3 regions of the Ruminococcus sp. MCC718 genome follow, and region 3 is predicted to be linked to each of the others. Evidence: predicted binding sites of a transcription regulator. Region 3 holds the regulator's gene; each other region holds the start of a gene.
The links. The regulator Rex, encoded in region 3, represses fermentation and respiration genes when NADH is low (regulators of the CRP and FNR family bind a similar motif). The targets are predictions, from matches to a motif close to ATTGTTAANNNNTTAACAAT.
Positions count from the first base shown of each region.

Region 1: a site for Rex is predicted at 1,387-1,406, ahead of GPK60_RS15045 (NAD(P)H-dependent oxidoreductase subunit E). Genes of this name have one in related genera too.
Region 2: a site for Rex is predicted at 904-923, ahead of acsD (acetyl-CoA decarbonylase/synthase complex subunit delta). Genes of this name have one in related genera too.

Region 1 is NZ_WQNP01000180.1:69,845-72,120, forward strand. It holds gene GPK60_RS15040 (NADH-ubiquinone oxidoreductase-F iron-sulfur binding region domain-containing protein) at 1-704, opposite strand, end outside; gene GPK60_RS15045 (NAD(P)H-dependent oxidoreductase subunit E) at 704-1,180, opposite strand; gene GPK60_RS15050 (4Fe-4S dicluster domain-containing protein) at 1,695-2,276, shown strand, end outside.
Region 2 is NZ_WQNP01000180.1:82,241-84,516, forward strand. It holds gene acsD (acetyl-CoA decarbonylase/synthase complex subunit delta) at 1-830, opposite strand, end outside; gene acsB (acetyl-CoA decarbonylase/synthase complex subunit alpha/beta) at 1,177-2,276, opposite strand, start outside.
Region 3 is NZ_WQNP01000171.1:12,361-14,636, reverse strand. It holds gene GPK60_RS13775 (NAD(P)H-hydrate dehydratase) at 1-444, opposite strand, end outside; gene GPK60_RS13770 (redox-sensing transcriptional repressor Rex) at 516-1,157, opposite strand; gene GPK60_RS13765 (aspartate kinase) at 1,260-2,276, opposite strand, start outside.

The DNA of each region.
Region 1 (2,276 bases), on a different contig from region 3:
GAACCATCCATAAAAGCACCCGGATCACCTTCATCACCATTACATACGACATAACGTACTTTTTCTTTCTGGTGTGCCACCTGTTTCCATTTGCGTCCGGTCGGAAAACCGCCGCCGCCTCTTCCCCGCAGCCCGGATTTATCGATCTCTTCGATCACTTCTTCACTTGTCATCTCAAACATCGCTTTTTCCAGGGCAGAGAAACCGCCGGATGCCATGTACTCGTCAATGGATTCTGCATCAAAACGTCCGCAGTTCTCCAGAACGATCCTGGTCTGTTTTGCGATAAACGGAATCTCTTTCGGATGACGGTAAACTTTTTTCTCTTTACGGTATAATAAACGCTCCACTACCTCATCACCGAGCACAGCACGTTCAAACAATTCCTGGCAGTCGTCCAGTTGAACTTTTACATACTGAACGGTCTCATCGTTTTTCGTGATACGCACAAGTGGGCCAAGTTCACAGAAGCCCTGACATCCGGTCTTTTTCAGCCCAATGTGTGTGTCTTCATCGTGCGGTGTAAAGATTACGCTCACGCCCGGTGTTATATTTGCAAGTTTTAAAAAGCGATTGTATATTTTTTCAGAACCGGTTGCGATACAGCCGGTGCCGGAACAGACCAGAATACGACAGGCTGCCGTCTCCATATCTGCTTTTGCCTTCTGGCGACATTCTTTTAACTCGTCTCTGTTATGGATCATCAGCACTCACCTCGCAATTCTGTAATCAATCCCACTACTTTCTCCGGTGTCATATTCGGGTGGACTTCATCGTTCACCGTACAGGTCGGTGCCAGTCCGCACGCACCGAGACAGGATACGGTCTCTACCGTAAAAAGCATATCATCCGTTGTATGCTTCTTATCGGAAAGTCCCAGTTCTTTCATAAATGCATCGAGGATTGCCGCTGATTTTCTTACATGACAGGCTGTTCCGTCGCAGACCTTGATCACATATTTTCCCTTCTGTTCAAAAGAGAAATTCTCGTAAAAAGTCGCAACACTGTAAGCCTTTGCCTCTTTTACTCCAATCTCTTTTGCAATGTACGTCAGTAATTCTCCCGGCAGATAACGATATACCCCCTGGATATCCTGCATCACAGGAATCAGGGATGATGGTTTCTTACCATAAAAAGCAATGATCTCGTCCGCTTTCTGGTAATATGACTGATCCAGCATAAATCATACCTCCTACTCTCTTGTATTTATTGACAAATTTTGTGTGTTAATTATATCTTATTTATTTATTATATACAATGCCTTTTCCATTAATTAAAAATTTAACAAACAAAATACTTTTCCATAGTTATGTCAGATAACTGCGATATTTGTGTTAAATTTTTCACATACAATATGGATGTTCCGTTTTTTGAGCATGGACTTGCCTTGATAATATTTTATCAATATGTTATAGTGCTTTGAGAAGGAAGTATGCATGCCACCATAAATTCATCCTGACCGAAGGAGACTTCTGCTTCTTCGACCCGGAACTTGAATTCAAGTCGAACGCACGTGAGACTTGGTGCGTGATTCTGGTCAGCGAAAGCTGACATATTCTTCTCAGAATCACTGCACATCCTCGCGGAGCGTTTATCTCAGTCGGAGATTGTACTCCCACTGAGAAAGACTTGTTATTACTCACCACTTGCAGAAGTGGGAATCTTCTCGACTGAAATAAAGGAGTTTATAAGACATGAGAGGTATTGAAACACAAGTAAGAAAAATCCGCCGTCAGATTTTTGCTGAGGTTTCCAGAATCGGCTTTGAATCCGATGACGAATCACTGATCCACGATATTGAAGCAATTCCCTATAAAATCGTAACGGAAGATGGTCCGCAGTACCGTGACAGTATTTACCGTGCCCGTGCGATTGCCACGGAACGCGTCCGCCTTGCCATGGGAATGTGTCTGCGTCCGACAAACAAACCGGTCCACCTGACTGATGGCATCGAGGCCAGCAATATTTCCGAAAAATATTATGAGCCGCCTCTGATGCAGGTTGTCCCTTCCGCCTGTGCTTCCTGCGAGGATAATAAATATGAAGTAAGCGATATGTGCAAAGGCTGCCTTGCCCACCCGTGTGCGGAAGTCTGCCCGAAACATGCCATTTCCATGGTAAACGGACATTCTTATATTGATCAGGAAAAATGTGTGCACTGCGGAAAATGTAAGTCGGTCTGCCCGTATGATGCCATTTCCAAAAAGGAACGTCCATGTTCCCGTGCCTGCGGCGTAAAAGCAATCGGCAGTGATGAATTCGGCCGGGCAAAGATT
Region 2 (2,276 bases), on a different contig from region 3:
TCGATTCCACGTTCTTCCTGTGAGCCCCATTCAGGAGCATCTGTTTCAGAAGCCATAGCTTCTTTTACACCCCAAGCCTCAGATGCTACCGGAGTAATGATCGGCATCTGCAGATTTGCATCGCCCTGCTGCAGAGCTGCCGCTTTTACACGATCCATAGTAGAGATAACATACTCAAAACCGTATCCAACTGCTGCACTACCTACGTTCATAACGACACTCTTGCTGTCAACACCAAGCTGAGAGATCAGTACGTTAAGCTGTTTAGCCAGGTTGATATCAACAGCTGATTCAGCACCTACTATCTGTTTGTAAGCCAGGCCTGCTGCTGCACCTACTGTCTTGTAATTTTCTTCTTTTGCTGAGAGGATGACTGCATTTTTACCGTTCAGGGCTTCTGCCGCTTTTGAGAACAGTTCTGCATCTTTCTCAACATTTTTACATCCGCATACTACAAGTGGAAGATCAACTGCATCTGCGATTTCTTTCAGTTCACCGATCAGTTCTTCTGTAGATTTGTTTGCTCCGTTTGGATCTCCGCCTTCCATACGGAAACTTAAAAAGTCTACACCTTCCATAGAAGCTGCTTTTCTGGCCATATCTGCCAGAGTAGCACAACCTTCATAATATTTTTTGATGCACTCCGGCTCATGTTCCATACCGAAATCTGTGATCTCGATACCTACCTTCGGTGCATTTTCGATTGCAGCATCAAAAGAATACAGCGGGAATACATTCTCGCCTCCGATTTTCACTGCTTTATCGCCAGTACCAAACTCAACAGTGTTGATGCTGGCATTGAATTTTCCTGATTTTGCTGTAAATGGCATTTCTAAAAATCCTCCTTCATGCTTTTTAGACTGTTATAAAAACATTACTTCTATTTTACAACAGCAGCCTGTAAAAATCAATTATTTAACAATAAATTATAAAATTCGGCTTTCCGGACGATCCGCATAAAGCCAGAAAGCCGATATTTGTTACTTTTTTAAGATGATTCTGTCGTTAATCGCCGTTTCAAGCATGATGCTCCAGATTGCTTTGCATTTCATGCTCTCACAATCTGAAAATATTCGAAATCCGCCCTGTCGGGCTACTTTCTCATATTTTTGCGGGATCCAAACTCATGGATTTCCATGCAAGCATGAAATCCATGATCTTTTCTCCCTTGCATCATTACATCATCGGTTCCATGGTCAGAGCCGGATGTCCTTTTTCTTCGAGGTAGGCCAGCAGTGTTTCCGGATCTTCTGCGATAGTCTCATCTGCAATCATATCACAGAAGTTATCGATGCCGTACAGCTCTTTTGCTGTTGCGTTCAGTCTTTCTGCTACCTGTTCTTTCAGTTCTTTTGGCATCCATACGATACGTGCTACTCCGCCTTCTGCTTTCATGAATTTTTTGGAAGCAATGAAATGTTTTCCATGTCCCATAAATCCAGGAGTCTGTACACCACCACCTGTCATGGAAGCCAGTTCTGAGAATGTCATACCGATCGGAGTCATGCCTGCATATTCACGGTTTGCGATGCAGACACCGTTTGACAGCGGCTCGATACCACAGATACACTCGAAGCATCCACAGGATGTCATCGGTTTTTCAATGATAGAGTACAGGGATACGTCTTCCAGCGCACCCTGGGATAATTTCTGAACTGCTTCGTTTACGTCTTCGTATTCACCGATACGTTCATCGATCGGTCTTTCTTTTGTGATAACCTGACATGGTCCCTGAGGATCCAGCTCGTTGGTTGCTTTTGCATCCAGCCATGAAACAGCTCCGCAAAGTCCCAGTCTTTCCGGTGTAACCACGCATACGTGGGATGGGGAAAATGCCTGGCACATGATACAGCTGTAATATACATCAACGCCTTCGTCTGTCAGTGTGTTCAGACGCTCATCACGTTTGTCAAACAGCGACATAGCTACTTCATGACGGACTCTGGTACATTCTGCAGGGTCTGTGTAGATTGTTACCTGACATTTATCTACAACGGCTGCGAATTCGCTCTTTACTTTTGCATACAGAACTTCACCGATATGTTTTGCACGGAAGCCTGCTTCAAATGTCTCTTTGCTTACACGGATACGGATCATATCACGCTGACCGGTATGCATCATACCTTCTACACAGTTCAGGTATGAGTGGAATTTACGCTCGAATACCGGCTCAAAGTCGGACTGCATACTCTTTCCTGCTACTTCTACTACATAACAGATGCTCTGTTTGCTTCCTACCGGCATTTCGTCGATGTCCGGTCCTATCAGTGTGATCT
Region 3 (2,276 bases):
AAAAGCAGGACTTTTATTGATCCGCCCGATTGCGTCCCGGTAGCTGCCTTCGATGTCACGCGAAAGACCGATTCCAAACAGTGCATCTACTATAACAGTATATTCATTTATTTCCGGGTTACTACAAAAAGTTATCCCATATTTCTCACAGATTTCTTTCTGATGGCGTGTCTGATCCGTGCAGGACTGCTCTTTTCCGACAAACCAGATGGAAACCGGTACCTGATCCAGAAACAAAAGTCTGGCGATGGCAAATCCGTCTCCGCCGTTATTGCCCGAACCACAGATGACCAGAACGCGGTCAAGTGCAGCACCGCTTCGGTACAGTTCATCGACACACGCAAGTGCCGCACGCTCCATCAGTACACAGGATGGAACGCCGAACCCTTCTATGGTATTCTGGTCACATGTTTTCATGTCTTCTTTTGATAACAAGATCCTCATATGCGATATACCTCCTGTCTGCCCGTCCAAATGGAATATACAGTTTTCTTTTTTTTTTCTCTGCGTTCTTTTTATTTATGTTCTCTGCTGTAGCGGCTGATATTGTAAGACAGCTGCATCAGGCTTTCCGAAAGATGTACGTTTTCGATGATCACATCTTCCGGCAGATGAAGATCCGTATGGGCAAAATTCCAGATTGCACGGATGCCGTGATCCACCAGAAAGTCTGCCATTTCCTTTGCATACTGTTTCGGAAGTGTCAGGGCTGCGATCTGAATGTCATGCTCCTGCAAAAAAGCAGGAAGCTCGTCTGTCATACGGATCACAATTCCTCTGACTGCAACGCCTTTCAGCTTTGGATTTACATCGAACAGCCCTTTGACCAGAAAACCGTTTTTTTCAAATTTTACATAATTTGCAAGAGCCTGTCCGAGATTTCCGGCACCGATGATGATCATATTGTAATCCTGATCCAGACCCAGGATCTTCCCGATCTCCGTATGTAAATGTTTTACATTATAACCATATCCCTGCTGGCCGAATCCACCGAAATTATTGAGATCCTGCCGGATCTGGGATGCTGTTACCTGCATGCGTTCGCTCAGCTCGCCGGATGAGATCCGCTCCGTACCGGATTCCAGCAGCTCACCGAGATAACGGTAATACCGTGGCAGTCTTTTGATGACCGCTCTTGAAATTTCTTTCTCTTCCACTTGCATACCTCCCTGTCAAATGCTGTTGTATAGTAACGTAAAAGACGGGCACACAAGATCCCTGCCATGTCCGCCGCAGGTTTTGTGTACCCTCTTTGATTTTTAGAGCTGTACGGTTACAAAAATATCATAGATTGATTTGATCGCACGCTCGAAATCCTGATTGCTCACACCGATGATGATGTTCATCTCACTGGAACCCTGATCGATCATCTTGACATTGATACTTGCATGTGCCAGTGCGGAAAAAATACGTCCCGCTGTTCCACGCTGAGATTTCATGCCACGACCTACGACTGCGATCAGTGCCAGGTCAGATTCCAGATTGACAGAATCCGGATTGACAGCACGGTGGATACCGGCCAGTACCTTCTGCTCGGTCTCTTCGAATTCGGACTGATGTACGAATACCGTCATGGTATCGATTCCGGAAGGCATATGCTCGATGGAGATACCATTGTCTTCGAATACGGTCAGGACTTTGCGGCAGAATCCGATTTCGGAGTTCATCATATCTTTTTCGATGTTGATGGCTGCAAATCCTTTCTTTCCGGCAATACCGGTGATCGTATAACGCGGTTTTCTGCAGGTACTTTCAACGATCAGCGTACCAGGATCCTGAGGACGGTTGGTATTGCGGATGTTGATCGGGATACCTTCCTGTCTTACCGGGAAGATGGCTTCTTCATGAAGCACGGTAGCACCCATGTATGCCAGCTCGCGAAGCTCTACATAAGTGATAGTATCGATCACTTTCGGATTTTTGATGATACGTGGATCTGTGATCAGGAAACCGGATACATCGGTCCAGTTCTCATACAGATCAGCATGGACTGCTTTTGCGATCAGAGAACCTGTGATATCGGATCCGCCTCTGGAGAAGGTTGTTACCTTTCCTTCTGCGGTTGCACCATAAAATCCAGGAATGACTGCATTGTCACATTCTGCCAGGCGTGCAGAAAGCTTTTCATTGGTTGTTTCTGCATCAAATGTGCCGTCTTCATGGAAAACGATCACTTCAGCTGCATCGATAAATTCATATCCCAGGTAATTTGCCATGATGATACCGTTTAAGTATTCTCCTCTGGAAGCAGCATAATTGGAACCTGCCAGTTTTTT